One region of the Peribacillus sp. P4_D6 genome, then DNA from elsewhere that is predicted to be linked to it. Evidence: riboswitches for the same ligand, from Rfam matches in the RefSeq annotation. Region 1 holds a riboswitch; each other region holds the start of a gene.
The links. Region 1 has a riboswitch for lysine ahead of dapA (4-hydroxy-tetrahydrodipicolinate synthase). Riboswitches for the same ligand answer to the same signal wherever they lie in the genome.
Positions count from the first base shown of each region.

Region 1 (11,322 bases):
TTGAACTTCCTTCGACAATGCCGAGTTTTAAAGTAGTTCCAATTGAAGGGTCTCTGATTAATGTATCGATTAGATAGAATATCCCTTGTTTCGCAAGCCTTTTTTCGTATAAGACCACCTCTAATTTCCCACTAAAGATGGGTCTTTCAGATTGCTGATTCATCTCATCTCGCACGTCTTTACTAAGTGATGATTTCGAACTATAGGTAATATTTTTAATGGTTTTATCAGGATAATAAAGAGGTGTTACAGCGATAGCTTCGAAATGAGTCTTATCGACATAATCATATCCGATGGCTGTTGCCAAATTTATTTCATCGAGAACTTTGCTATCCACCCCCATGCAGCCTGAGAGAACACTAATTAAAAGAAGTATCAGGGCCAATTTCGCGAATAAAATTCTCATTTTTTATCTTCCTTTTTATTTGACATGACAGTAGATAAACAAACCAGAAATAAAATATAAGGAATTTCCAAAATCAAACCTAAATTTGAAATGTAATCCACATATTGATTAATCATTCCCCTGCCTTTAATTAGATTTGTCATCACAACCAATAAAATTAATAGTAGAGCATAAATTGTTTTCTGCTTCATTTTAAAGTATTGTGAAATCCCCCTTGCCGAAACCCACATATAGAGACATACACTAGGTACTAAAACTAAGACCCATGTAGCGATTCCTATGTACTCAAACCGTTCAACGAAAGGCATTTGTACAATTCCCCAAAAGGACAAAGTTGCCCAAATATATCTACTGATTTGGTCTTCACTGTAAAACCCTATTGTCAGGATCGTTAGGCATAAATAAAGGAAAACAGAAGTAAGATTTCCTAGTTGCGCCCACTTTTGTGTACTTTTACGATGCTTAACTAATGGATAATACATCATTAAAGTGGAAACGCCTAAATAGCTATATGACATTTGCTTAGATGCAAGGGCCATGTCTTTAAGAGAATGATCCCAAATGGGTAATAGGTTGCGAAAATGTGTGAATTCCAGCGGGAAATAAAAAGTTAGAATTAAATAAGAAGGGATACTGATCCCTAAAAAGCAAATACCGGCGACCACTCTAAACCCACCTAAAACCACATAATAAATTAATAAAGCAAATATGGAGGTCACCATCCATGTGTTAATTTGGGGGAATACCCATGATTGAATGATTTCAAGATAGGATCTTAAAACAGAAATACCCACCATCAGCCAATACAGTATCCAGATGATATTTAGTAAACCGCCAAGCCACTTTCCAAAAAGTCGTTTCTGTATGCCTATTAAGTCCATATCGTGGCGATTTAATAGCTTGTACATCCCCCAAATACCCAATGAAAAGACTACACCACTTATAATGACCGCCATCCAAGCATCATGGCCAGCAGATTTAATAATTATCCTTTGAAATCCCAGGACCCCTACACCTATCTGAATTTTAACGATTAAAAAAAAGACTAGAAATGGTGAGATTTGATCACTTTTATCGTTCATGTAAGAAACCTCCACTCTCACTTAGTCTTTAGAATCTTCCTTGGGTTCTAACCGAACAGTGTCTTCCGTCTGAACCTCAATTGGACGTTTAGCCTGAAGAAAAAATGGTAAACGAATCAAGGCATCCCGCATATCATAAATCCTTGGCGGATATAATGGTTCAAGAAATGGCCTCCCTAAGGAACTTATCCTCAGTAAATGCACAAGCAAAAAACAAAAACTGATAGCTATACCAAACAATCCTAAAAAATAAGCCATGAGTAGGAGAGGAAATCGAATTAAGCGAATGGTATTACCCATTTGATAAACAGGTGTAGTAAAAGAACCAAGAGCCGACAATGCAACAAGAATTAATAATACATTACTCGTTAGCCCTGCTTCAACAGATGCCGTCCCAATTACAATACCACCTACGATACCTATTGTTTGACCTACTTTAGTCGGCAGTCTAGCTCCTGCCTCCCTGAGAAGTTCGATGGCTAATTCCAAGATTAATGCTTCTAAAATCGGTGGAAATGGAATTCCGCTACGAGAAATCACAAGCGTACTGACTAAATCCTTTGGGATCAACTCATAATGATAAGTGAGAACTGCGACATATATGGGGGTCATTAGGATGGAAAACAATACAGCAAAAAAACGAATAAGCCTAAAGAATGAGGCAATCGTCCAGTTGAGAAAATAATCTTCGAATGCCGCAAAGTATTCAAAGAATGTGGAGGGCCCAAGTAAGCCATGTGGAGCTCCATCCACCAAGATCACTACTTTGCCTTCTCCTAGTACCGCAGCCAATCGATCAGGTCGTTCCGTATCGATAAATTGAGGAAAAGGAGAATTTTTATTATCTTCAATCATTTGTGAAATATAGGAGCTATCAATTATTTGGTTAACCCTTAAATCAGATATGCGCTGTATGACGGTTTCTACATTCTCGCTATTTGCAATTCCTTCTATATGAAGCACAGCTACTCTTGTTTTGGATAACTTCCCAACAATAATTTCTTCAACAGCAAGTTCTGCAATTGGAAGCCGTTTTCGGATTAAATATAAATTCGTATCAAGTGATTCGACCAGTGCCTCTTTCGGACCGACAACACTGAACTCTACCTCTGGCAGTGTAACTTGCCTCGAAGTGTTATTTGCTGCTTTAACTAAAACTGCCTGATCAGATTGATTATTTAATGTTATGGCTATATAACCCATTAACAGCTGACTTTGTAGTTCAGCAGGATTTTTTGTAAAAACAAGCCCCTCTATTGGCAAGTTGTGTACAAGCTCCTCCAGAGTTGAAGAATTTGTATGTAAAAAAGGAAGGAGGTCTCTATGCATTATATCTTTATCAATTAATGTATCGAAAAAAGATACACAGTATATTTCATTTTCAAAATTGAGTGTAAAGCTTGTGAAGTCCTTGGACTTTTGCAGATGTTCGAGTACATCAGTGAAGTCTGTAGATTTGTGATTTTCTTGCTTTTTAAAGAATGAATATCTTTTCAATAGACTCCACTCCTTTGATTGTAAGATATGGATATTATTAACGAATGGTAGGATTTTATACGCACGAATACTTAGTTGAAATTACTGATTAAAATTAGCGGCCAACTGTAATTTTCAATAAATTTATTAGTGAGTTTTAATCGGATAAATGAAAAAGAATCATTAAAGGGAGTTAAAGGGAGTTGTATTGTCTACTGCTCCCTCGTCCATTGAATATTTATTCAGCCTATAACGAATAAAGATGAATCCACCCCAATACTCTAGCCATTTCCATAGATTTCCAGCATTCTTAAAAAACTTCATAATTAGGCTTGCAACAGAAGGGATTCCCTGTTATATTACAATCAATTAAATATTTTCTTACTTCAAATTTTTTTGAAGTGAGGATAGAGGAGCAAAGACCATTAGTACACATTTTGAGGAGAATGAGATCCTATGACTATTGTGGAAAGGGGAATTTGCCGAAGCGGAAAGAATCTCATGTTCTTGAAGCTGGTTCTGCTATTGAATAAATACAGGACTGTCATATAGGAAACTATATGGAGGGCTATCTTATGCGCGGAAACATTTTTTGGTAAATATTGTTTCTACTGCAGCAGCGAATCCTCGTTGTTGCTTTTTTGCGTTTACTCCTGAATGGCCCTAACCACCTCTGAATATTTTTAAAAACTATACAAAAGGGTGTGAAGTTATGAATTTTGGCCAAGTTTTAACCGCAATGGTTACCCCGTTCAATCATAATGAAGAGGTTGATTTTAATGCTACGAGAACTTTAGTAAACCATTTGATTGCTAATGGTTCTGATGGATTAGTAATAGCTGGTACAACTGGAGAGTCCCCTACCTTAACTCAAGAAGAGAAAATAGATTTATTCAAATTTGTTGTAGATGTTGTTGATGGAAGAGTTCCAGTCATAGCTGGAACCGGCTCAAATAACACGAGAGCTTCCATCAGCTTAACAAAGCAAGCAGAGGCAGCAGGAGTCGACGGAATCATGCTCGTCACCCCCTACTATAACAAGCCTTCTCAAGAAGGACTATTTCAGCACTTTAGCGCTATTGCCCATTCCACTTCATTACCGGTAATGCTTTATAATATTCCAGGTCGAAGTGTTGTAAACATGTCAGTGGAGACGATTGTCAGCCTCTCAAAAATCAACAATATCGTGGCAGTAAAAGAAGCAAGTGGTGACTTGGATGCCATGGCACAAATCATAAGCAAAACAACTAGTGATTTTACTTTGTACAGCGGCGATGATGGGTTGACATTACCGGTTTTAGCCATCGGTGGAACAGGCGTTGTTTCAGTTTCTTCACACATAATTGGTAATGAAATGCAAGAAATGATCAATAGCTTTAAAAATGGTGATGTCCTTGGCGCTGCCGCTGCACATCGTACACTTCTTCCAATCATGAAAGCATTATTTGCTGCACCAAGCCCGGGACCAGTAAAATCTGCATTAAATATGCGGGGGGTACATGTTGGAGGTGTCCGCTTACCATTGATCCCTTTAAACGATGAAGAAGAAAGAGCACTGCAAATAGTTCTACAGCCTAGTAACGCAGAAGCCATTTTATTAAATAAATAAAACTAATGATTCTGGAGAATTTTTAAAAAGCAGTGCATACTCGAAAGAAATGCACTGTTTTTTTATCCATGTACGACTCAGGAGAAAGAAATTATACTATATATAAAGAATCAATAAGGAGAGAGCCAATGGGGGGTACACACAAACCAAGCATTCTTGTATTTAGTCCTATTCAATCAGAGGTCGATGCTTATGCTGATCATATCCGAAATAGTGGGTTTATATCGGTAAAGACAGCGAAAACTTTGGAGGAAGCAGAAAAATATTTACCCGGCACTGAAGTTATTTTGGGATGGAATTTCCCGACGCAATTACTAAGTAAACCAGTTGCCTCATCTGTTCGCTGGTTTCAATCAATGGGAGCCGGGGTCAATGATTTGATTGCAGACAAATCGATACCTCAAAACATTACAATAACTCGAATTATTGACCAATTTGGTGCTTACATCTCTGAATATGTATTTTCGTTTCTCTTGGACATAGTGAAAGACGGTCCTCGGATGAGACAATCGCAATTGGAGCGGAGATGGGATCCTTTCATTTCTGAAACTCTAAAGGGGAAAACAATCGGGGTGGCTGGACTTGGATCGATTGGCGCTGAACTTGTACGTAAAGCCCGGGCATTTGATATGAATGTGCATGGGTTAAGCTTTAGGGGAAAACAAGCAACACTCGTGGATCTCCACTTTACTCCAGACCAATGGGGTGAATTTGTAACAGATCTGGATTATTTGGTCCTGACCCTTCCTTTAACGGATTCCACTTATCATATCATTAACCAGGACCTTCTTTTAGCGATGAAGTCCAACGCTTACCTTATCAACGTTGGCCGCGGAGCATTGATAGATGAAGGGGATTTACTTTCTGTCATGCGAGCAGGACATCTACAGGGAGCAGTCCTCGATGTATTTGAGACAGAACCGCTGCCAAAAGAACATGCCTTCTGGTCCATGCCCAATGTGTTTGTCACTTCCCACCTGTCAGGACCAAGTACGATTAACGAAGTGAGCAGCTTTTTCATAGAAAATTTAAAGCGATTTTCAAGTGAACAACCATTAAATGGAATGGTAGATCGGAACCGAGGGTATTAAACCCGTTTAGAATTGTTGTTATTTGCTTGCAATTAAATATTTATTGAAAAGGCCGCATTCTTCAACGGAGGAATGCGACCTACAAACTAAAAGTGAATAATTTGATTTTTTTCAAGGATTATTGAAAGTGGATTTTCATTTGTTTAGCTTTATCTCCCTCTTACAAATCAAAAACCCTCACAAGAGATAGGCTTTTTTCGATGGAATTACCGTGTGGCGATGTACCACCATCCATTTGTTATCTCCTCATGTATCGTTCCATAAGAAACTGGCGCACCCTTTATCAACAAGAGTTGGTGTATGTTCTCATTATATGTACTCGATGTCGAAATGAGTCGATAGTAAATCCATGCTTTGTAAATCCCATTCAAAGGTAAGTATGGCTGATTGTTTTGATTTATGAGTCAGGAGGGGTACACCATTTTTTATGATCATGCTTTCTGCATCCCAAAAACGGACCGTTTCGTCTTCGCCAGTACGATTACAGACTATTACGGGCAGCCCTGTTTCTAGTGACCTTTGTTCCCATTCTCCCTCCGGACCATGTAATCCGTGACCCCAAGAAGACGGTGCAAGTAATATTTCTGCTCCTTTTTCAGATAAGGTGCAAGCAATATCTTTGTTATATGCGTCTGCACAAATCATAATACCAACCTCAACATTGTCTGTTTTTATTGGCTCCAATACTTCCCCTGATGCTGACCAATCATCAATAACACTGATTTTTCTCTGTTTACCTATTAAATGACCTTTTTTATCTATGACAAACACAGAATTATACAACTCTCCGTCACTGCCTTTTTCAGGGCAGCCCAAAAATACAGTGCTTTTCAAATTCTTTAGTTTACTGCCCAAATTATTCATCCAAGCATCAGGTTGCTTGTTAATCCATCCAGTCCCAACCTTATGATTGAATTGAAGTCCGCTGACACATAGTTCGGGTGTTATAATCCATTCGGCATTTTTATTTGCTGCAATATGAATGGCTTGTTCAATCAGTTTTTGGTTATGCTCCACATCACCAGCGATGGGCAATAGGTGCAGTAAAGCTATTTTTATTTTCCCCATAGTGGTCTCCTAAACATCAACTTATATTATGGTCATGCTTGTAATGATTGTAGCATGGACATGAATTGGCTTGTTCAAGTAATCTGTCCCGATAAAGAAAAAGCTGTTTCCTCCCCATCTCTAAACAAGCCCTTGCTCTAATGAGCAAAGGCTGTTTTTTTACGAGTTTCTTCTATATATAAACCAAATTTGCCTAAGGTGCCCCCATTCGTATACGGTACTTTTACGAACGAATAATTTGTTCTTTGGATATCTGCTTTGAAGCATCGGGAATCTTTCGTATTTTATAATTGATCATATCTGAAGAGTAAACCTTGATACTCACCATTCCTCCTTGGATTGTAGCCCGGATCAGGATCGGTTGATTGTACTTGTTTTTAAAACTAAAATCAGGCCCATACCAGCTTACTGTAGCATCGCGGCCAGATGGAACATACGGAACGCTCCTTGTATGGGAATAGCGTTGAACCGTTTGCAACCCTGCATTGTCGATAGCATTAAACAATGTGGATGAAACCTGGCAAATCCCTCCGCCAATCCCTTCAGAAAACTCTCCTTTAACGATAACCCGAGCGAGCAAATATCCTTTTTCTACTGACCTCTTGCCAACAACTTGGTTAAAAGAAAAGACCTCTCCTGGAAACACGACATAATTATTAATGGCTTCAGCAGCAAGTGAGATATTATTTGAACGATTTTTATTGTTCACATTAAAATAGGTTCTATATTCACCTATCTTTTTTTCACGAATTTCCGCAAGCATTTCGCTGTCAACCTTTGGATGAATAGCAAGCAAAGGTACTTCTAGTTTGTATGATCTACTACTGTACAAAAAGGAATGAAATTGTTCTTTAAAGGCTTGATGGTATAGCTTGTAACCTACCCGCCCAGGTAGAATATTACCTTGCTTGTCCATTGTGGCATTTACAGGTTTTTGGTAAACTTGCCGGTCTATTTTTTCGACAAATTGATTGTATTTATCCACATCCAACATAGGAACATCCAGGTAGGGCATCGTAATATCAGCATGGTTGACACTGGCAATCGTTTGTCCTTGGTGGGTTACCAATAAGCTTTCTGAAATATTCACTGATTGAACGAATAGCAAAAGTCCGGCAATCCATGTTAATCTCATTGAATGCACCTCCTATGTTGGTTTCCTTGAACATTCACAATTTTCACCTCAAGTCTTCATAAATTGCATCTTGATCAATAAACCAACGATCAGGCAAACTCTCCTTGCGGATCATAAAATGCATAACCTTTATTTCTTTGCCTTCTTTCTTCTTATAAATAGCTACTTGAACGGGTACATCCACGAGAAATAGACCATTTAGCTGTTCAGGCGGTTGTCTTAAAGGGTCAACCACTCCAAAGTATGTAATATCTTTAACAAGTTTAGTGACATCGTTGGCTTGACTCGGATTAGATAAGGTCATTGCTAATAATTCCTGATTTCCTTGATTAATGGCAATGGTGAAAATACGAATAAGTTCATAAGGATTTACGGTTTGTATATAATCATCAAGCTTACCAGCGGCTTTCAATATCATTAATTTATGAGAAAGATCTTCGTTTTTCAAACGATGCGTAATACTTCCAGAGAAATGAACACAAAAATGACCTGAAAAACCATTTGGAAGAGCACCAGCACCATGTGGCATTCCGTGCATGGATGCAGCTATCATTTGATTATTGATTAATACAATAATGGCTCTTCTATTCCAACTCCATTTATTATTATAAATTTTCTTCATGATTTGAGTATCTTCTTTGGTTAATGGCTGTACATCGGCATGATGGCTGCCTGCCCTTCGTTGTACCTTAAATGATAAACCAGTTTCAATATCGATTATGGTGAAATTTGTTTTATCAGGAATAATGTTATTTACAATCTCCCAAGGTAACATCTCAATTTTAAAACTTATAGGTCCTTCTTCATCTTCCCATTCCATGGCATAGACCGACTGATCGACCATTAAGACAAATATAAAAATAGCGATAATTACTTGATATAATATATTGTTTTTCATTTGGCCACTCCTGCATTTTTTCTTATTATTTCAGGACATAATAAATTGAATACCTTTGAAAATTTGGAAATTCTTCAAATTAAGCTAAAAAGGCTCAGACATGCTAGTAATGATGTTCTAATATGTACTTTTGATATTCCTAATTCGGTAACTTAGAAACTGCACAAGATGCCATGCGGCCTGCTCCGAAGAAAAATAAAAGACATGATATACAAAAAAGAAAACATCAGTGGGATTGATAATCTCACTGATGTAAGGCTTGCCTCTTATAGTCTGACTACACTTTTAATACTCTAAATGCATCTCTAACTTTTTTAGCAAAATCTAGTTGTGGTTCAATCGATTCAAAGTGCATATACATTGCCCGAGGTTCTTCAAATAACCAGTGATTATGAATAGAAGTAACTAAAAGGTCCCTTTTTCTGAGTTCAGTTAATAACGGGTTAACTTCTTCTTGTAAAAGAACTGTTTCCCCTAAATTTAACGCATTCCCCCTACTATCAACATTTTCAAACGTAAAAAATTGCGGATTGACTAGTGGAGATTGCGTTCTGCGATCAAGTATTGTGAATCTAATATTACGAAACTTTTGCACCAAGCATACTCCTTCTGGAGTAATCATTCCGTCTCCGCCTAAAATTCTTGCATATTCCTGACATAATCTTCTTCGTTTTTCCGAACTCATGAAAAACTAAAGATGCTTACATTGATAAATTGGGAACAATGAAAGGCTCTCACCTTCAACAAGAAATAAAAGAAGGCAAGGGCTTTTTAACTTTTATTGAATTAAACCACGGATCTTTCTTAAGTGGGAATGGATATGACCAGAAGAGTAGTTTTAAAAAGGAAATAGTCCCTCGATAGATTTTACCATTCGCTGATGTAAAAAATATCATTGCAGGGGCTGTTTGTTGTATCATCAAGAAATTGAAGTGGCAGGAGCTGAGATGACGGGTTTCAGGAGTTTACACGTATACTTATTTCTATTTCAGGTGTTTCTAGCATTGTTATGTTAATAAGTAAGTGAAAACATAAAAAGGGCACTCCCTTGAATAAGGAAGCGCTTCCATATTATATAAAGCTATTGGACTTTCATTATAGCATGATTATCATTCAAATAAAAGGAATTAATGTTTAATTTTAGTAATTATATTTTGACATTAGAAAGAGACCTGAATAAGTCACTGGAAAACTACTAATTTAATTCAGTATCAACAAAAGACCGTCCAGCTTTTGAAAATCGGACGGCCTTGCGGATAATAGAATGTACTTTTACTATCCTTCGTGAGGGAAAATGTTTATTTAGCTGCACCAGCTTTATTTATCACTTCCTTCGCTACCTGTAATGCGGATTCATAATCTGCGTGATCCGTGACTTCCGGTACATATTCCACATACTTAATGGTTCCTTCTTGATTTATTACAAATACTGCCCTGCATTCCAATCGTTGTTCTTTCATATACGTTCCATATGCAGTACCAAAAGACAAATCAAAGTGATCGGAAAGAATGGTTATAGCTTCGACATTACTTTCTTTGCACCATCTTGCTTGAGCAAAGGGAAGGTCTGCGCTGATAGCCAACACCGCTACATCATCACCCATTTTGCTTGCTTCTTCATTTAAGAGCCTTGTTTGTAAGTCACATACACCAGTATCAAGCGAAGGAACAGTCGTGATGATGCATGTCTTATTTTTATAGTCTGTTAAATGTACTTTACGGCGGTCATTTGTTAATAGTGTGAAGTCAGGGGCCATATCCCCTACTCTTAGTTCAGGACCAATCAAGGTCACTGGATTCCCGCCTAAAGTCACTGCACCAGTACGCTCATGTGCCAATTTGAACCCTCCAACTCTCTTACTGATTTATTAGCTTCCTCGGTAGGTGCTATATCCTCCCGGAGCAACAAGCAGAGGAACATGATAATGTTCTTCATTACTTCCTATTCCAAAACGAAGTGGGACCTTATTTAAAAATGGCCTTATATTTGGATCATTCGCACCATCATTGAAATATTCCCCGACATAAAAGACAAGCTCATACTCACCTGGTTTGAGATCATCCCCTTGAAGAAGCGGATCATCCACTCGCCCATCTTTGTTTGTACAGACCTCTTTTATGAAAGAATGGTCTCCCTGTTCTGCTATGGCCCAAAGTTCTATCTTCATCCCTTTTGCCGGCAGACCTTTAGAGAGGTCTAAAACATGTGTGGTCAGCTTACTGTCCATTATCGGGAAGCCCCTACAGTTGAATCAGCTGCCTTTTTTTGTTTAACGTCTTCTTGTGTAACGACAAAGCCTTGGAAGCCAAACGGAGGACGTGGTTCCTGATAAACACTTCCTTCTGAATTCGGAATGGTTTCCACAACGGTTTCCCAGGTACGATTATTGGTTTTAAATTGAACATTCGCCAGCTGAGGGAAACGTTCCAGAATCCTAATGCCAATATGATAAATGAGCTGCTGTATCGAACGGTTATTCAGTTCATGGAACACTGTGTTTGCAATATCACAAATTTGTTCTGCTGCTACATATTTTTCTGGATCCGCTCCAGTGCC
Region 1 covers NZ_JBFUIQ010000009.1:37,537-48,858, forward strand. Annotated here, with positions in the region: gene AC1DVB_RS05380 (Ger(x)C family spore germination protein) at 1-406, opposite strand, end outside; gene AC1DVB_RS05385 (GerAB/ArcD/ProY family transporter) at 403-1,488, opposite strand; gene AC1DVB_RS05390 (spore germination protein) at 1,510-2,985, opposite strand; lysine riboswitch at 3,365-3,543, shown strand; gene dapA (4-hydroxy-tetrahydrodipicolinate synthase) at 3,677-4,573, shown strand; gene AC1DVB_RS05400 (D-2-hydroxyacid dehydrogenase) at 4,702-5,664, shown strand; gene AC1DVB_RS05405 (carbon-nitrogen hydrolase family protein) at 5,974-6,732, opposite strand; gene AC1DVB_RS05410 (VanW family protein) at 6,956-7,867, opposite strand; gene AC1DVB_RS05415 (hypothetical protein) at 7,911-8,765, opposite strand; gene AC1DVB_RS05420 (DUF1259 domain-containing protein) at 9,043-9,450, opposite strand; gene tpx (thiol peroxidase) at 10,064-10,603, opposite strand; gene uraH (hydroxyisourate hydrolase) at 10,634-10,993, opposite strand; gene pucL (factor-independent urate hydroxylase) at 10,993-11,322, opposite strand, start outside.

Region 2 (11,322 bases), on a different contig from region 1:
TTCCAATGCGGTTTGCGATGAAGTTGGGGGTATCCTTGGCTTCGACAACACCTTTTCCAAGAACATCTTCGCCAAATCGTTTCATATATTCGAGCACTTCTGGTGAAGTTGCCTTAGTAGGGATGATTTCCAACAATTTAAGATAACGCGGCGGATTGAAGAAGTGAGTTCCCAGGAAGTGCTTTTGAAAGTCCTCCGAACGCCCTTCTGCCATCGCTTCGATTGAAATTCCGGATGTATTAGATGAAACGATGCTTCCTGGTTTACGATGCTGATCAACCTGGGCGAATACACTTTGCTTAACCTCAAGCTTCTCAACGACCACTTCGATGATCCAATCGACATCCTTTAAACGACTTATATCATCTTCCAGGTTTCCAGCCTCGATCAACGCGATGTTTCCCTTAGCCGAAAGCGGAGCTGGTTTCTGTTTTAAAAGTTTCGTAATCGCCGTTTGGCTGATGCGGTTACGCACTTGTTTATTATCTAATGTCAGTCCCATTTTCTTTTCATCCTCAGTGAGTTCACGAGGTACAATATCCAATAATAAAGTCGGAATGCCGATGTTAGCAAGGTGTGCAGCAATCCCTGATCCCATAACTCCTGACCCTAGAACAGCAGCCTTTCGTATTTGTCGAACCAAGTTTATATCCCCCTTACACAATTTATTGAATGAATGCTCATTCATTTTTAATTCAAAAAAATTTTGAATATTTTTTCTTATTACTAATATAGAATATATTTGGAAATTCCGCAATGATTAAACAGGAAAAAATATTTTTTTCTCCGCGTTCTTTCGGTTATTTCTCCTCCGTTCAGTAAAAAATAACCGGGCAGGAGGTGACTTATATAATGAAGCGTAAAGATAACCCTTCTAAAGCAGCCGTGAGCGCAGCAAGTGTTAAAGGCAATGCCGGCCCTGGCGCTGAACGTCAACATGGAATCAATAAAGTGAACAGCCAGAACAATCAGTTCAAAAGATAATCCTTCTTGATTTGAGCAGCCGTCCCTTTTCCGGGGCGGCTCTCGCTTCCTATTTCTTGAATAGGCCTTTTAAAACGAAAGCAATATTGGCCGGCCTCTCCGCAAGGCGGCGCATGAAATATCCATACCAATCCGTACCATAAGGAACATACACCCTTACCTTATATCCTTCTTTAGCAAGTTCAAGCTGCTTTTCAGTGCGGATGCCATATAACATTTGAAATTCAAATGAATCCCGGGATATTCCCTGATCTTTGACTAGGTCCCTCGTATAATCAATGATACTATCATCATGTGTGGCAACGGCTGTGTAATTTCCATTTTGCATATGCTTCTTGATGATTTTCTTGAAATTCTCATCCACATCTTTTTTTTCAGGAAAAGCCACGTCCCTTGGCTCTTTATAAGCCCCTTTAACAAGCCTTAAATTCGGATGGTATTCATCCAGCTCTTCAATATCCCTCTCAGTACGATACAGATAAGCTTGAATGACAGTCCCCAATTCATTATATTCAGACTTAAGGGTTTTGAATACATCCAAAGTCGGCTGACAGCGCGGAAAATCTTCCATATCAAGCGTCACGAAAACTCGATGGGCTTTAGCTTCATCCAAGATTCTCCGCATGTTATTCATTACGACTTGTTCGGACACATCCAAGCCCATCGAGGTCAGCTTCAGGGATAACTGTGAGTCCAGTTCATTTGTGCCAATCATCCGGATGGCTTCGATGCACTCTTCTGCCATCTTCCCTGCTTCTTGTTCATCTTCAATGAATTCACCCAAATAATCAATGGTGACAGCAAGCCCCTTCCGGTTAAGTTCACCAATCACATCACATGCCATATCCAAGGATTCTCCTGCCACGAAGCGAGATGCACCAAACCGCAGCCCGTATTTTTTCGCTGCCTGTGTCATAGCTTTATTCTTTGATAAAAAAAGGAATAGATTTTTCAAAATCCTTTCCATCTGCATTCCCCTCCAAATCATTTTGGAAAATAGATGCACAAGATTATTTTACCATTTAATTCATTTTTCAGATATTTAGAATCAAGAATAAAAAATTTCATGAAGGGAAAATTAAGCCCGATTAAAGAACACATGAGGAGGTAGAATGATGGAACAGCAAAATTCGTTTAATAGCCAACAGCAGTCGACCGGCTTTATGAAACAGCCGCCGGAGATGGTTTCGGTGAAAGATAGCTTATACTTAACCGATATGCTTGCATGGAATCTGAATGCGGTTAAAAAAGCACATTTTTTTGCCACACAATGTAAGGACCCGCAAATCATTGATGCGTTAAATCGGTGCGGATTCATGCATCAACGCCATTACGATACCATTTTGAAACATTTGAACCCTGACCAAAATCAGAGTCAACAACAATATCAATAAAGGAGGGTTCTTGATGCCCAATGAAAACAAAGTCCAAAACCCTGAATCTCCCGTGGCAAAAACACCGCAAATGAATGACAGGGATTTTATAAATGATATGCTCACAACTGAAAAGTACTTTTGTAACTCCCTTTCCGTTGCCCTGCATGAAATGAGCAATCAAGCATTATTCCAAGACATTTTCTCCATTTCCAAAGAAAATCAGGAGATGCAGCGTGAACTCTATAACCTTATGTTCGAAAAAGGCTGGTATAGTTTAGAAAAGGCGCAAGCTTCCAGCTTAAGCCAATCGCATCAACAATTTTCCGGTTATAAAAATCAATTTCCATTTGGAACGAACATTCAATAAACAAAAATTCAGGGGGGGGTGGATACTGCTCCTTTTGTTTTTTTGCTACAAATAAAGCCGGCCCATCGGGGGCCGGCTTTATTATTAGATATCCGTAGAAAACATATACTTCTTATAGTGATACCGAATGCTGAATATTAAGCCCATCGCCATCATGTTCCCCATGAGCGAGCTACCTCCATAACTGACAAATGGAAGCGGAATCCCGGTAATCGGCAAAAGGCCTACAGTCATGCCGATATTTTGAAAAACGTGGAACGTCAACATGCTTATAACGCCAACACAGATATATGTATAGAAGTTATTTTTCGTGTCCATTCCCGTTTTTGTTATGTGGTAAATCAATAGGAAAAACAAGGAAATGATGATGCTTGATCCGATGAACCCGAATTCTTCACCGATGATGCTAAAAATGAAATCCGAATGACTCTCAGGCAAATACACTTCCCTCGAACCGATTCCCTTGCCCGTTGTCTGACCGGAGCCAATGGCCAGTAAGGATCTTGTTAGGTGATACCCTTCGGAGCTGGCATAATTATATGGATCCAGCCAAGAATAGATACGTCCGAATTGATAGGTTTTTACCCCTAAGTATTTTACCAGGATCTCCGGCTTCCAAATAACAAAGTAAAGGACCGTTGAAGCGACGACAATTCCTCCCGAAACGATTGGCAGCAGGATCTTCCATGATATCCCTGATATGAAAATCATTCCGAGCATGATTGACATGATGACAAGCGAGGTGCCCAAATCCGGCTGTTGCATGATTAACATTAAGGGCGCACCGGTCACAAGACCGATTTTAATAAGCAGCCAAATATCCGTTTGAATCGTTTTCAGCGTGTTTTTTAGATGATGGTTCGATATGACATTGGCTAGAGCCAAAATCAGGAAAACCTTCATGAACTCCGATGGCTGAATCGAACCGATTCCCGGAATGATGAACCAACTTTTCGCACCATTCCGGACAGGAACGATGCTTTCCGGCATAATGATCAGCAAAAATAGCAAAAACAATCCGAATCCATAGGCGTACCAAGAGATTTTTTTCAGTTGGTCCGAATCCAGTGTAATGAACCCTAATACGATTCCAATCCCCACTATATACCAAAAAATTTGTTTAATTAAGAAGTTTTCAGCGTACTGTCCAGTCGTTTGGGCACTATAGATTGCCAGGCAGCTTCCAACGCATAATAACAGCAATATTGTGACCAAAGAAAAATCTATTCGAGATGAAAATTTATTTTGTTCTTCCATACTTAACTCTCCCTTAAAAAGGCTCCTGCGATACATCTATAAATACACTTATTCATTATACTTTAAACAAATAAAATCACAACTATATAGAAGAATAGTTTACAGGCTTCATGGAGTTATTTCCATGAAGCCTGCAGGCATGGGAGCTATGCGTGTGATCCCTTTGATTTTCTCCGTTTCAGCAATAGGCTGACCAATCCATTGCCTGGGGAGAAGAGAAAGGCCAATCCGAATAATATGGCGGCCGACCCCACCATGCAACCTGATATCGAGGCATCCAAAATGGTGGCTGTATAGTAGCCGATGACGGAACTTAGCACCCCGACCCCGATACTGACCAATATCATGCGGCTTAAACGGTCTGACAGCAGATAGGCCGTTGCCGCAGGTATGATGAGCATTCCAACTACTAAAATGGAACCTACACTATCAAAAGAAGCAACAGTTGTCAGTGAAATGAGGCTCATCAATAAGTAATGAAAGAACAGTACAGGAATTCCCATCGCGGCAGCAAGTGCTGGATCAAATGAAACGAGTTTAAACTGTTTGAAGAAAAGGAAAATCAGTATGAGGTTCAGGATAAAACAACTGCCGACTATCCAAACAGCTTTTGGTCCAGCCTCGATTCCCCCGATTGTCATCGTGTTCCACGGAGTATAGGCTATTTCCCCATAAAGGACATGTTCCAGGTCAAAATCTATTTGTTGCGTGTACAAGCTCACAAGTACGATCCCCGTTGCAAAAAGGGAAGTGAATACAATCCCGATAGCAGCGTCGGATTGAACGCCCGACGATTGGAAAAGCTGGATCAAGAACACGGTAAGCAAGCCGAGCGCAGCAGCCCCGATCAGCATTGGAACCGAATCACGGGTTCCGGTTATTAAAAATGCCAATACGATTCCCGGCAAAACGGAATGACTGATGGCATCCCCAATCAACGTCATTTTCCTGACTATCAAAAAACACCCTAATACACTGCAAGAACCCGCCACTAATGCTCCGACTAAGATAATCCAAAAATCATTCATGATGAGTGGCTCCCTTTCCTTCTATCCTGTTCGAGAGAATATTTCTTTTTTGTCGAAACCCTTCTCCATATAGATGAAAGCACTCCGCGTTTAGGTGCAAAAAGCATGGAAAAGAAAAACCATACCGTCGCGGATAAGACAATTAACGGTCCTGTCGGCAAATCATTGACAGCTGTACTGATCAACGTTCCAGACACACCGCTCAACATTCCGAATATACCAGACAGGATGACCATGATATGCAGGCGCTCCGTCCAATATCTTGCGGATACCGCAGGTGTTATCAGTAAAGATGCCATCAATACGACGCCTACAGCCTGGATACCGATCACTACAGCCGCCACGATCAGCATCATGATGAAATAATCCAGAAAAACCACCGGCAATCCCAGCCCCTTAGCAAACCCGGAATCAAAGGACAGTAATTTGAATTCTTTAAAAAATACGGTACAAGTGAAAATGAGAATGAAGGAAACCGTCATCATCATATATACATCGGACATGACCATTGACGCCGTCTGTCCGAATAAAAAGGTGTCCAATCCACTCTGGTTTCCATACTCGCTCTGCTGGATTTGCGTAAGCATCACAATTCCGAAACCAAAGAAAGAAGATAAGACGATTCCCAAGGCCGCATCCTGCTTGATCTTACTGTATCTCGTAAGCACACTGATCAAGAAGACAGCGACTAAGCCAGCCAGGGCGGCACCTATCAAAAAGTAAGAAGTGGATTTCACTCCAGTTAACATGAAGGCGACACAGATACCGGGTAATGCTGCATGTGCGAGCGTGTCACCAAGCAAAGACTGCTTTCTGAGGTAGGCAAAGCTGCCGATGACCCCGCTGCTTAATCCGAGGAGCATCGTGCCAAGCAATATCCACCTTGTATTTGGATCATTGATAATGTCCATTATATTCATCGTGTACACCTCATTTTAATAAAAGGCCGGACTTTGTGTCTGATAGTATCGCTAGGCGGCCTCCATATGTTGCCTGTAGGTATTCGGGAATGAACACTTCTTCTGTCGGACCTATTTTCATCACCTTCTTATTCAATAACATCGTCCAGTCGAAATATTCCTTCACGGTGGATAGGTCATGGTGCACAACCAGAACGGTTTTGCCTTTTTCCTTCAATTCCATCAGCAATTGTATGATCGCTTTCTCTGTTGCGGCATCCACCCCTACGAACGGTTCATCCATAAAATAAATATCCGCTTCCTGTGCCAGTGCCCGGGCCAGGAATATCCGTTGCTGCTGTCCGCCTGATAGCTGGCTGATCTGGCGGTTTGCGTATTCTGCCATCCCCACCTTCTCCAGGCACTCCATCCCCTTCTGCCTTTCGGACTTCCCTGGTCGCCTCAGCCATCCGAGATGACCATATCTGCCCATCATCACGACATCAAGTGCGTTGGTCGGAAAATCCCAATCCACTGACTCCCGCTGTGGTACATAGCCGATGCTCTTCCTCATCGATTTGTAAGTAGAGCCCTTGATCGTGATGTGCCCCGATATTTTCGGGATCAATTCGAGTATCCCCTTTATCAAAGTGGACTTCCCTGCTCCATTGGGGCCTATGATTCCGATTAAATTCCCCTCCGGCACCTCAAATGAGACATCTTCGACAACCGGCTTCTTATGATAAGCAATCGTTAAATTCTCGACCTTCAAAGCTGCTTGATTCATAGTTTCTCCCCCCTATTTCAAAGCACGGACGATGGTGTCCGTGTTATGACGGACCATTCCGATATACGTTCCTTCTTCCGTCCCTCTTTCACCCATGGCATCCGAGAACAATTCACCGCCGATTTCCACTTTGTGGCCCTGCTTACCTGCTCCTTGAATGACAGCCTCGATAGCCTTCCTCGGTACGCTTGACTCTATGAAAATCGCTTTTATTTTGTTCTCCACAAGATAGTTCCGCATATCCGTCACATCTTTCGATCCATATTCCGATAATGTATTGATCCCTTGGAGCCCTCTTACGTCCAGGCCATATGACTGCCCGTAGTACCCAAAAGCATCATGTGCCGTAACGAGCACCCGTTGGTCTTCTGGCACTTTATTGATTTCCTCATGGACATATTTATCAAGTTCCTCCAATTGCAGAACGTACTCCTCATAATTTTCACGATACTCCGCTTCATGGTCCGGGTCCTTGGCAATCAATTCTTTCTTAACTGCCTCCGCAGCAACGATCCAAAGCTTTACATCAAACCATACATGGGGATCATGCTCCTTTGCACCCACTTTGCGAAGTTGGTTCTCCTTGAAGTCTTCCGTTACGGCAATCGTCGGTTTATCCTTGCTCATCATTTCAAATATATCCGTCATTTTCCCTTCAAGATGCAATCCGTTATAAAAAATCATATCAGCCGAATCCAATGTCTTCACATCACCCTGCGTCGCTTTATATAGATGGGGGTCGACTCCCGGTCCCATTAAACTTGTGACCTCGACATGTTTACCGCCGATACTCTCAACCAAATCCCCAATCATTCCCGTTGTTGTAACGACATCCAGCTTGCCATTGCCATTATCGCTTTCGGCCGTATCATTCCCGCACCCCGTTAAAACCAGCAATGCAGCAATCACGCCTCCAATAGATTTAAGAAAACCCATCCATATTCCCTCCCTTTTTCATCTTTCCAAAATAGTTTGCCGTGCGCAAAATTAAGTGTAAATTTTTTTCATTGTCGCAAACGCTAAAAAGTTTCCTCTACACAACTTATTTTATACTATACACAAATATACAAAAAAAGTGCAACTATTTTTAAACATTTCAAAAAGGCGAATGACTTTTACACACAGCAAAAACTGTCAGGAGGCCCCACTAGGCAGCTTCCTGACAGTCAGTCATTCCGAATGATGAAATTATATTTATATTGTGGAGTTTTACTGGTGAACATAACTAGGGGGAGCTATTTCTGAACGACGTGAAATTTACGAATAAACGCGGTTTCCACGCGTAAAACCGCGAACTTCTTGACGGGCATTGCCACTCATTTCTCCTGTTTCAAGGAAATGGCCAAGTACGCAAATCCCAATTCGATTCCGCAAAGCAAAAACAGGGTGATTAAAGTTTGAAACATCATGTTTTCCTCCTCCTCTAAGACTTAGACCAATCTTAAAGGATGAAACCAATACCATAACAAGACCCTATTTGCAGAAATCAACAGCAGTCCCCACTGTTCCCTTGCCCTGAAATGGGTTTCATACTGTACAATATAAAAAAAGAAAAACGGTGATACCATGACAAATATTAAAGAAATAGCTCAATGTGCTGGTGTATCTGTCTCAACAGTGTCTCGTGTATTGAATGATCATCCATATGTAAGCCCCGATAAAAGAAAGAGCGTCCTAGAAGCGATCAATCGTTTGAATTATACGAGAAACATCAACGCCATCCATCTTTCAAAAGGGAAAACCAATCTTATCGGCGTCATCATCCCCTTCAACAATCACCCATATTACGGGGCAATCGTTAACGGAATCATAAAACAGGCAAATGCAATTGGCTGTCATATCGTCATCTTTCAAACAAATTATGACAGGGAGAAAGAGATCCAGGCTTTTAATATGCTGCAAATGAAGCAGCTCGATGGCATTATCGTTTGTTCAAGGATTTCGGAAATGAAAATCCTCTTGGATTATCAAAAATACGGACCGATTATTTTATGTGAAGATACCGCCCAGGCTGAATTCTCATCCATCAGCATTGATCATTATGCAGCTTTCTCCTGTGCCCTTGAGTACGTGATTGCTAAAGGATATAAGAAAATCGGATACAGCCTCGGCCGTAAAAAGAGCAGAAACAGTTCCCATCGTACAAAGGCCTTTAACGATATCATGAGTAAACATCAACTGATAAACAATAAAGAATGGCTGTTTGAAGGCAGTTATCACATTAAGGACGGTGAACAATTGTTTCAGGAATGGAATTCGATGATGGATAAACCTGAAGCCATCATCATCACGAATGATGACACGGCGGCGGGCTTCATTCTTACCGCTAAGAAATTGGGTATAAGGGTACCGGAAGATGTGGCCATTCTCGGCTTCAATAATGATAGCCTTGGCGAAATGCTCGACATCACGACCATTTCCTTACCGCTGGAATGGATCGGGAAAATGGCAGTGGATCTCTTTGAGAATCCTGAAGAGGTCAAACATGTAAAACTGGACTATGCCCTAATAAAAAGGAAAACCGTTTAGTTATCAGGATGTGCTATATTTTAGTGCATCGTCACTTGATTCTTCTTACTGCCATCATTCATTAACTAGGAAAAAATAACCACATGAAATAATCATTGCGATATCCCAGAAGTTATTTTATAATTTTGATATAGTAAAGTTTACTCAATTACTAGCAATCTATTAGCGATTGCATGAATTTCATGAGTAAAATCGTCAGACGTCACCTACAAACTGACGCCAACGATTTTAGAAAATTGAATACTTCCTCATTTACCGATGAGTTAGAGGCTGCAGCTTATAAAAGTAAAACGGACGAGATTCTGGAAAATTAAAGACTCCGTTTGAAAGGATAAGTTGCCGAAGTTAGGGTATATTCCATGTATATTCTTGCTGGCGGTGTTACCGAATAGGAACACCACTGTCACGTTTTTTCAAAAAAGCGTGGGGAGCTATCTTCGGAAGGATAAACGGGTTTATTATAAACAGCCGTCGATCTTTTTCGACTGCTGTTTTTTTATTTTTCGTTCCCTTCCAATAAAAAGGAGTGTAACATCAATTGTCAAATTCACAATCACCTTCAAGCCCTACTGAATTGAAAAGGAGCCTGAAAGCGCGTCATTTAATGATGATTTCATTAGGTGGAACAATTGGAACAGGTTTATTTTTAGCAAGTGGCGGTGCCATTCATTCAGCCGGTCCCGGCGGTGCCTTGGTGGCATACGCGGTCATCGGCATCATGGTTTATTACTTAATGACAAGTCTTGCAGAAATGGCGGCGTTCATGCCAGTGGCCGGTTCGTTCCGTGTCTATGCATCCAAATTCGTCGATCCGTCCTTCGGTTTTGCGATTGGTTGGAACTACTGGTATAACTGGGCAATCACCATTGCCGCTGAATTGGCAGCCGTTGTCTTAATTATGAAGTTCTGGTTCCCGGATAGCCCTTCAATCATCTGGAGTGCCATTGCGTTAATCATTATGTTTCTTATCAATTACATGTCCGTTAAAGGTTTCGGTGAAACAGAATTCTGGTTTGCCATGATCAAGGTCGTGACAGTCGTCATTTTCTTGATTACGGGTGTTCTGATCATTCTTGGAATCATGGGTGGGAAAGACCCAATTGGTTTTTCCAATTTCACAATGGGCGAAGGTCCCTTTAACGGAGGGTTCTTCACGATTCTAGGTGTATTCATGGCTGCCGGCTTTTCATTCCAAGGTACGGAATTGCTTGGAGTGACTGCTGGTGAAAGTGAGGATCCAGAAAAAAATATCCCAAAAGCGATCAGATCCGTTTTCTGGCGTATCATCTTATTCTATATCTTAGCCATTTTTGTAATTGGCATGATCATCCCGTTCACCGATTCACGTTTACTGAGTGAAGATGTTGCCGTAAGTCCATTCACGCTTGTATTTGAACGGGCCGGCCTTGCATTTGCTGCATCCATCATGAACGCGATCATTTTATCATCCGTACTCTCTGCCGGTAACTCTGGCATGTATGCTTCAACCCGTATGTTATGGGACTTGGCACGTGATGGGAAAGCACCGAAATTCCTAGGCAAGTTAGATAAAAGAGGAGTGCCCGTGAATGCACTTATCGTGACTTCCTTAGTTGGCTGCGTTGCATTCTTAGCTTCATTTTTCGGGGATGGCGTCGTTTATATCTGGTTATTGAACGCTTCAGGCATGGCAGGATTCGTCACTTGGGTAGGGATTGCGATTGCCCATTATCGGTTCCGCAAAGCTTACGCAGCTCAAGGACTTGATATGAATGCCTTACCATTCCGGGCAAAAGGCTTCCCATTCGGGCCTATATTCGCGCTTGTCCTTTGTATTATCATTATCATCGGACAAGGCTATCAGGCTTTCAGCAGCGATGGGATCGACTGGAATTCAATGTTCGTTTCCTACATTGGCTTGATTCTATTTTTCGTCCTATGGTTCGGCTATAAAATTAAGCATAAAACGAAAATCATTCCGCTAGAGGAATGTGACCTTAAATCAAAATAATACGCAAAGGACCTGTTCTTCCCTAACCGGAGAAGGACAGGTCCTTTTTTCATTTCAAATGATAAACACGGCATTCATATGGTTGCAGGGGTTTGCTGGAGATTC
Region 2 covers NZ_JBFUIQ010000001.1:11,493-22,814, forward strand. Annotated here, with positions in the region: gene AC1DVB_RS00060 (3-hydroxyacyl-CoA dehydrogenase/enoyl-CoA hydratase family protein) at 1-643, opposite strand, end outside; gene AC1DVB_RS00065 (YuzL family protein) at 850-984, shown strand; gene AC1DVB_RS00070 (proline dehydrogenase family protein) at 1,034-1,951, opposite strand; gene AC1DVB_RS00075 (hypothetical protein) at 2,100-2,378, shown strand; gene AC1DVB_RS00080 (spore coat protein) at 2,392-2,727, shown strand; gene AC1DVB_RS00085 (FtsW/RodA/SpoVE family cell cycle protein) at 2,812-3,984, opposite strand; gene AC1DVB_RS00090 (metal ABC transporter permease) at 4,131-5,012, opposite strand; gene AC1DVB_RS00095 (metal ABC transporter permease) at 5,009-5,932, opposite strand; gene AC1DVB_RS00100 (metal ABC transporter ATP-binding protein) at 5,943-6,698, opposite strand; gene AC1DVB_RS00105 (metal ABC transporter solute-binding protein, Zn/Mn family) at 6,711-7,634, opposite strand; gene AC1DVB_RS00110 (LacI family DNA-binding transcriptional regulator) at 8,265-9,227, shown strand; lysine riboswitch at 9,484-9,669, shown strand; gene AC1DVB_RS00115 (amino acid permease) at 9,766-11,217, shown strand; gene AC1DVB_RS00120 (glycoside hydrolase family 13 protein) at 11,267-11,322, opposite strand, start outside.
Region 2: another riboswitch for lysine. It lies ahead of AC1DVB_RS00115 (amino acid permease); the one in region 1 lies ahead of dapA (4-hydroxy-tetrahydrodipicolinate synthase).

Region 3 (9,122 bases), on a different contig from region 1:
TTCGAACCACACGCCGATCCTTTTCATCCCTGACACGCTGGACAAGCTGATGTTTCTCCATGCGGTCAATCAGGTCCGTCGTTGTACTGAAAGCGAGAAACATCTTCGTGGACAATTCGCCAATCGTCATGTCCCCTGATTCAAAAAGCCATTGCAAAGCCACGAATTGAGGAATGGTAATTTTATAATCATGGAGAATTTCTCTTCCCCTTTGCTTAAGCCATGACGATACATAGCGCAATTCCTTCTCGATATCGGCTACATATGCCGCCTGCTTCTCTTCATCCATAAACACAGCTCCCCACTTCATGAAACTTATCATACTACCATTTTGGATGAAAGTGAAATGATTTTCAAGATTGATTGACTGGAATCATAATGAAACCCCACCATAAAAATAAGCAGCATCCAAAGAAGTCAAAACAACCAAATTGTTTTGCCCTTCCTTATATGCTGCCAATGAACGGGAGAGAAATTATTTATAAGGCTTACGTATTAAGAGTTAACACATTAAAGCTTAAGTTCTCCCATACGAAGGAGTTCTATGACTGCCTGCGAACGTCCTTTAACTCCAAGCTTCTGCATCGCATTCGAAATATGGTTTCGAACTGTTTTTTCGCTAATAAACAATTCACCTGCGATTTCTTTTGTTGTTTTGTCTTGTACTAGTAACTCAAATACTTCTTTTTCTCTTTTGGTGAGTAATGGCTTATGAGTGAATTCGTTCTCCTTCAAGTAATGTTACCCTCCTTGCCTTCACCAGCATAAAACCCGGAGTGGGTGTCTATTTAGTCAAGATATAGTATGTCGGCTGGGGCAATGGAGTGACTCTTTTACTTGTCTAAATGGAAATATTTTTAGGAATGTTCCAGCACAGTATACAGCATCGAACGCTTCATGTCTTCCGTCCATGGTACCGGCTTCCCGGTGGCCTTGGACACTTGTACAATCGTCCCCCTGCCCGTTAAACAAATTGAACCATCTTGTTTAGTCCCCATATAGTGTAGGTCCACTGAAGAATTTCCGATATGGTCAGCTTTCACATGGATTGTCAATTGATCATTGAAAAACATCTGCTTAAGGTAATCACACTGTAAATTGGCAACAACCGGCATCTCACCGCATTCAGCCGAGGTCCAATCCTTCATGAACCCCATACTGTTGAAATACTCAATCCGAGCTTCCTCAAAATAAGTAAAAGGAATCGTGTTATTCAAGTGCCCAAACATATCAGTTTCCGAAAAGCGGATCTTAATCTCATGTTTAAAAGAAAAATCATTGATCCACTCCGTTATATTATCGATATATGATATTTTGCCCAACTTGTGCACACCCTTTCTGAATTGAATGACTATTCACTCATTTTATAAGAAAACAACGATAATGAAAAGGATTTTCTATTGAAAGCAGGGTAAATTATCAAGCTCACTTCACAAATCCTTCACAGTTGGCCTGGTGCCGGATTTACACTTCAACCCCAGCTATCAATCGTTTATGATTCTCTCGATTCCCAACCAAGCCTGTGTATGTAAAACAATGAAAAAAGAACCCATATCATAAGATACAGGTTCTTTCATGTTCATGATTAAACTTCATCACTGCCGAAGAAGTTACGGAATTGTTGGATCGTAGTATCACGGTTCAACGCAGCAATCGAAGTCGTTAATGGAATGCCTTTAGGGCAAGACTGCACGCAGTTTTGTGAGTTACCGCAGTTTGCAAGTCCTCCATCACCCATGATCGTATTTAAACGTTCAGCTTTGTTCATTGCACCAGTTGGATGTGCATTGAATAAACGAACTTGTGATAATGGTTGTGGCCCAATGAAGTCTGAATTGCTGTTTACGTTCGGACAAGCTTCCAAACATACACCGCAAGTCATACATTTAGATAACTCGTAAGCCCATTGACGTTTCTTTTCTGGCATACGCGGTCCTGGTCCAAGGTTGTACGTTCCATCGATTGGAATCCATGCTTTTACCTTTTTCAATGAGTCGAACATACGGCTGCGATCGACTTGCAGGTCACGAACAACAGGGAATGTACGCATTGGTGCTAGACGAACCGGCTGCTCTAATTGATCGATAAGAGCTGTACATGATTGTCTTGGTTTACCATTGATAACCATTGAACAAGCACCACATACCTCTTCAAGACAGTTCATGTCCCATGCGATTGCTGTAGTGTGCTTGCCTTGTACCGTTACTGGATTACGACGAATTTCCATTAGAGCGGAAATTACGTTCATATTCGGACGGTACGCTAATTCGAATTCCTCATCATAAGGAGCTGAATCCGGTGTATCTTGACGAGTGATTATAAAACGGACTGTTTTAGTCTCAGATTTAGTTTCAACCATTTTTTTGCTCCCCCTCTTTAGTGTTTCGTAGTGTAGTCACGTTTACGCGGTGCGATCAGTGATACATCAATATCTTCATAATGGAATTCAGGTGCTTGATCCAAGCCTTTGAATGTTGCCATAGTAGTTTTCATGAATTCCTCATCATTACGTTCTGGGAAATCAGGTTTGTAATGCGCTCCGCGGCTTTCATCACGGTTTAACGCACCAATCGTGATTACACGGGCCAATTGCATCATGTTTTGCAGCTGTCTAGTGAATGCAGCTCCTTGGTTACTCCATTTTGCCGTGTCATTGATGTTAATTTTCTTGTAACGTTCCATCAGCTCAAGAATCTTGTTATCCGTTTCTTTCAGCTTGTCATTGTAACGAACTACAGTAACATGCTGTGTCATCCACTCACCAAGTTCTTTGTGAAGGATGTACGCATTTTCGTTACCATCAAGAGACATGACTTCATTCCATTTCTCTTGTTCTTGTTTTTCGTACCCTTCATACAATGAAGAAGGAATGGATTCTGAAGTTTTAGCAAGGCCTTCAATATATTTAACGGCATTCGGTCCAGCGACTGAACCACCATAGATTGCAGAAAGAAGTGAGTTGGCACCAAGACGGTTACCGCCATGTTGTGAATAATCACACTCACCTGCAGCGAATAAACCTTTGATGTTAGTCATTTGGTCATAATCAACCCAAAGTCCGCCCATAGAATAGTGAACGGCAGGGAAAATTTTCATTGGAACTTTACGAGGATCTTCACCCATGAATTTCTCGTAGATTTCAATGATTCCGCCAAGTTTAATATCAAGTAATTTAGGATCTTTATGTGATAGATCCAGGTAAACCATGTTTTCACCATTAATGCCAAGCTTCATGTTCATACATACGTCGAAGATTTCACGAGTCGCGATATCACGAGGTACCAGATTACCATAAGCAGGGTATTTTTCTTCAAGGAAATACCAAGGTTTCCCGTCTTTATATGTCCAGATACGTCCACCTTCACCACGAGCGGATTCACTCATTAGACGAAGTTTGTCATCGCCAGGGATTGCTGTCGGGTGAATTTGAATGAACTCACCATTAGCATAATTAACACCTTGCTGATAAACGATGGAAGCTGCTGAACCTGTATTGATCATTGAGTTCGTTGATTTACCGAAAATGATTCCAGGGCCGCCGCTCGCCATGATGACTGCGTCTCCAGGGAATGATTTGATTTCCATTGAAGTCAGGTTTTGTGCTACGATACCGCGTGCTGTTTGCTCATCATCGATAACAGCTCCAAGGAATTCCCAGCCTTCATATTTCGTTACAAGGCCTTCAACTTCATAACGGCGAACCTGCTCGTCCAATGCGTAAAGTAATTGCTGACCAGTTGTTGCACCAGCGAATGCTGTACGGCTATGTTGAGTACCACCGAAACGACGGAAATCAAGAAGACCTTCCGGAGTACGGTTGAACATAACACCCATACGGTCAAACATATGAATGATGGATGGTGCTGCTTCGCACATCGCTTTAACCGGCGGTTGGTTAGCCAAGAAATCTCCGCCATAAACTGTATCGTCGAAGTGGATATATGGAGAATCCCCTTCACCTTTTGTATTTACTGCCCCGTTGATTCCGCCTTGGGCACAAACTGAGTGAGAGCGTTTAACAGGCACTAAAGAAAATAAATCAACCTGTTGTCCCAGCTCTGCTGCTTTGATCGTAGCCATTAATCCAGCTAGACCTCCACCAACGATAACTATTTTACCTTTACCCAATTCTGTCACTCCCTTATTTCCATTAGCCAAGCTATGTTTTTCCTAATTCTTATAAATGAACTCTATCTTCTTATACGAATGCGAAAATTGCGCTGATTCCGATATAAGAAAGAAGAACGAAAACGATCAATGTAAAGTAAGTCATGATTCTTTGCGATCTTGGTGAAACTGTAAGACCCCAGCTCACAGCAAATGACCATAATCCATTAGCAAAGTGGAAGATTGCCGAGATAATACCAACAATATAGAACACAATCATGAATGGATTAGAGAAAATCTCTGCCATCATGTCAAAGTTAACTTCAGCACCCATAGCTGCTTGGATTCTAGTTGCCCATATATGCCAAACAAGGAAAATCAACGTTATGATTCCAGTTAGGCGTTGTAGCATGAACATCCAGTTACGGAAGAAACTAAATCTGCCTAAATTGTTTTTTGCTGTAAAGGCAATATAGATTCCGTACACAGCATGGAAAATGAGCGGTAGATAGATGACGACCCATTCTACCAAAATCTTCACGGGCGTAAACTCAATTAAATGAACTGCCCCATTAAAAGTCTCTTCTCCTTTTGTTGCCATAAAGTTTACAGATAAATGAAAAATTAGGAATAGACCAATTGGAATTACTCCTAGAAGTGAATGAAGCCTGCGATTCCCAAACTCACGATTTTTTGCCACTAAGTGCCCCCCCTTAATTTGTGAAAAATCATGCAAAGATAAACTGGTGGCTACCTTTTATCTCCGCGTGAAAATACAGTATAGAGTCAAAAAACTCCTCTATACTTCCTTTACAATTATGTGACATGTCCATTTTACTCCTGACTTCTATGTGCGTCAAGAAAACGGATACAAGAAATCTCTTTTTCAGAATAGATTTTATTGGATTATATTGGGTATTTTTTGTTTGTCAAGATGATATTTTGAATAAATTTCTAATTTAACTATTAATATCTCGGTATAATTTCTCATTTTTTTCCAATTGCTATTTAAATAAATAAAAAACAGTATAATTTGCAAAAGAAATACGTTTATAATAGATTTACAGAAAGAGGCGATAAACTATGAAAAAAAATATTGCTGCTGCGATAGAAGAAGAGATTCAAACGGAAGAAATTCAAACTGAAGAATTCAAAGTTCCAGCTTTCGGGTACGAATTAATCAGAGAAGTTCTATTGAACGATATTCTCGGAAAAGACTCTAATCAAATCCTCTATTGGGCAGGTAAACAATTAGCAAGAAAATTCCCATTGAATGGCGATCAGGAAGTGATTGAATTTTTCCAAAGCGCTGGATGGGGCAATCTGGAAATCTTGAAGTATACGAAACACCAGATGGAATTATCCCTCACGGGTGAAATAATCAGCCGCCGCTTGGATTTACACCCTGATTGTCACTTCCAGCTTGAAGCCGGTTTCCTTGCCGAGCAGTTTTCACTGCAAAAAAAATTCCTCAGCGAATCAACGGAAGAAATCAAACGCCGCGCAAAAAAAGTGATATTCACCATCCAATGGGATCCCAGAGATCCAATCTAATGAGCCCTGAAAACAGACTTACCCTTTTTACCGGAAGTCTGTTTTTTATTGGACTCCTGACACTTAAGCTAGCACATTTGCATGCTGACCAAGTTTAAATGCTTCATGAAGGGATTCAACCGCCTTCACCATTTCCTTTTCATTGACGACGGTCGAAACTTTAATTTCCGATGTGCTGACCATTTTCACCTGGATGCCTGTATTGGCCATCACTTCAAACATTTCGGCAGCCACTCCCGGATTGGATACCATACCAGAACCGACGATGGACACTTTGGCCAATCCGCTCTCCGTTTCGACCCGGTCGAATCCCAATTGTTCTTTATTATTTTCCAGCACGATCAAGGCCGCTTCCGTATCTTCACTTTTTGTGGAAAAAGATAGATTCGTCGTATCCTCGGCAGTCATGCTTTGAATGATGATGTCCACATTGATCCGGTTTTTCGCAAGCGTCGTGAAGATCGTGGATAATGCACCAAGTGATTGGGGCAAACCATATATTGTGACCCTCGTAATACTGTCTTCAAAAGCAATGCCGCGTACAATTAAGTTTTCTTCCATAGTTGCTTCCTCCTCTATGATCGTACCTGATTCTCTCTCCATGCTTGAACGGACTTCAAGCGGAATTTGATAATTTTTTGCATATTCGACAGCCCTTGGGTGAAGGACGCCCGCCCCCAGGTTGGCAAGTTCCAGCATTTCATCGTAAGAAATGGATTGGAGTTTTCGCGCGCCTTTTATGTAGCGTGGGTCCGTTGTGAAAACACCCGTTACATCTGTATAAATATCGCATCTATCCGCATTAAGCGCTGCTGCGATGGCAACTGCCGTCGTATCGGAACCGCCTCGCCCTAAGGTAGTGATTTCCCCATTTGCATCGTTACCCTGGAAACCGGCTACGACCACTATTTTCTTTTCCTGAAGCTGGGCTTGGATCCTCGTGGCATCGATGTTTAAAATCCGGGCATTCCCATGAACGGATTCCGTTTGCATGCCAGCCTGCCAGCCGGTATACGAAATAGCTTCATGTCCTTCTTCAATCAATGCCATCGTTAACAGGGAAATCGTTACCTGTTCCCCAGTCGTCAATAGCATATCCATTTCCCTCTTGCTTGGGGATCCGGAAATATCACGCGCCATGGAAACCAATTGGTCCGTTGTTTTCCCCATAGCTGAAACAACGACGACAACCTCATTTCCTTTCTTCGCTTCCTCAATTACCCGATTGGCAACATTTTTGATTTTTTCTACGCTACCGACGGATGTTCCGCCGAATTTTTGAACGATTAATGCCATCCTCATGCACCCTCTCTACTTTTTAGGCAATAAAAAAAGCAATGAGAAATATCTCATTGCTGTGGTCACATATCTTAATACTGTAATCACAGTGAGATAGCTCTCCAGGGTATAAACCCTGACAATCCGCCATTTCTTAAATGTCGGACCAGGAGGACAAGGTATGAGTCTTGTCTTCCTTCGGCGGCGTCCCCTTTCAAAACCTTTCATGGAAGCTCATACTTCTCCAGGTTTTTACTCTTGAATTCCGCACCTCTATCAGCACTTTTAAGTTGTCTAGTTAAAAATTCCTTTTAATCATAGCATAGAGATTTATCGGTAGCAAGATTATTCTTGTAATTTTCTAACGATTCCCTCGGCTACCCCTTTTGGCATGCCAGCTTCCATGATTTCCTCGGCCGTCGCCTCTTTGATTTTCTTCAATGATCCAAAATGCCTTAATAATTGCTTCCTTCGCTTTTCCCCGACTCCTGGAATATCATCAAGCTGGGAGTGAACCGCATTTTTCCCGCGCAGCTGGCGATGAAACGTAATCGCGAACCGATGCACTTCATCCTGAATTCTTTGCAATAGGTAAAATTCCTGGCTCCTTGAATCAAGAGGTACAAGTTCAAGCGGATTTCCGATCATCAATTGCGAGGTCCTATGCTTTTCATCCTTAATGAGGCCTGAAAGTGGAATATCCAAGCCTAATTCATTTTCCAGAATATCCCGTACCGCTTCGACATGTCCCTTTCCTCCATCAATGATGATCAAGTCCGGAAGCGGCAGCCCTTCTTTCAATACTCGTGAATACCTTCTTCTGACCACTTCACGCATCGATTCATAATCATCAGGTCCCTGGACCGTCTTGATCTTATATTTTCGGTACTCTCTTTTTTCCGGCTTCCCATCAATGAATACGACTAAAGCGGAAACGGGGTCACTTCCCTGAATATTGGAGTTATCGAAAGCTTCAATTCGATGCGGGGTGTAGATACCCAGTTGTTTCCCGAGGTTTTCCACCGCATTGATCGTTCTTTCTTCATCCCTCTCAATCAAAGAGAATTTTTCCTGAAGGGCGATGGAGGCATTTTTATTCGCCAATTTAAGCATGTCTTTTTTCGCTCCCCGTTTCGGGTGAATCGTTTTGACACCAAGCAGCCCTTCGGCCATTTCGGCATCCACAGATTCAGGCAGCAAGATTTCCTTTGGTTTAAAGTGGTTCGTAATCTCGTAAAACTGACCGAGGAATGTAAGAAGTTCCTGTTCGGGTTCATCGTAGACCGGAAAAAGCGAAACATCCCTTTCTATCAATTTACCCTGCCGGACAAAAAATACCTGAACGCACATCCAGCCTTTATCATAGGCAAAGCCAAATACATCCCTGTCGATGAAATCGGTCGTCATCATTTTCTGCTTCTCCATCGTAATATCGATATGGGCAATCTTGTCACGGAACTCCTTGGCCCTCTCGAAATCGAGTTCTTCCGATGCCTCCAGCATTTTTTCAGTCAGTTCTTTTTTTATTTCAGTATGCCCGCCGTTCAAGAACCGGTTGATATCATCGACCATTTTTTTATATTCCTGTTCCTCTACATCATATACACATGGGGCCAGGCACTGACCAAGGTGATAGTAGAGACAAACGCGATCCGGTAACGTATTGCATTTTCTTAGGGGATAGATGCGGTCGAGCAATTTTTTCGTTTCGTTAGCTGCAAATGCATTCGGATAAGGACCGAAATATTTCCCTTTGTCTTTTTTGACTTTTCGCGTAATGATTAGACGCGGGTGGCGTTCCGCAGTCAGCTTGATGAAAGGATACGTCTTATCATCCTTTAGCATGACATTATATTTTGGGTCATGTTTTTTGATTAAGTTCAACTCTAAAATAAGAGCCTCGATATTGGAAGAGGTGACAATGTATTCGAAATCCTCAATCTCGTTCACGAGTCGAAATGTTTTACCATCGTGAGATCCCGTAAAATAAGAACGGACACGATTTTTCAACACTTTCGCTTTGCCTACATATATGATCGTTCCCTGACGATCTTTCATTAAATAACAACCAGGTTGATCGGGAAGAAGGGCAAGTTTATTCTTTATTTGTTGATTCATGCATTCAGCCTCCTGTTCTCCCTTTTTTACAATCATTATATATCAAGATAGCGAAAAAAGCTTCA
Region 3 covers NZ_JBFUIQ010000112.1:838-9,959, reverse strand. Annotated here, with positions in the region: gene AC1DVB_RS21580 (MarR family winged helix-turn-helix transcriptional regulator) at 1-289, opposite strand, end outside; gene AC1DVB_RS21575 (helix-turn-helix domain-containing protein) at 511-735, opposite strand; gene AC1DVB_RS21570 (acyl-CoA thioesterase) at 858-1,322, opposite strand; gene sdhB (succinate dehydrogenase iron-sulfur subunit) at 1,586-2,359, opposite strand; gene sdhA (succinate dehydrogenase flavoprotein subunit) at 2,377-4,128, opposite strand; gene AC1DVB_RS21555 (succinate dehydrogenase cytochrome b558 subunit) at 4,199-4,807, opposite strand; gene AC1DVB_RS21550 (YslB family protein) at 5,191-5,661, shown strand; gene AC1DVB_RS21545 (aspartate kinase) at 5,725-6,957, opposite strand; lysine riboswitch at 7,047-7,223, opposite strand; gene uvrC (excinuclease ABC subunit UvrC) at 7,285-9,057, opposite strand.
Region 3: another riboswitch for lysine. It lies ahead of AC1DVB_RS21545 (aspartate kinase); the one in region 1 lies ahead of dapA (4-hydroxy-tetrahydrodipicolinate synthase).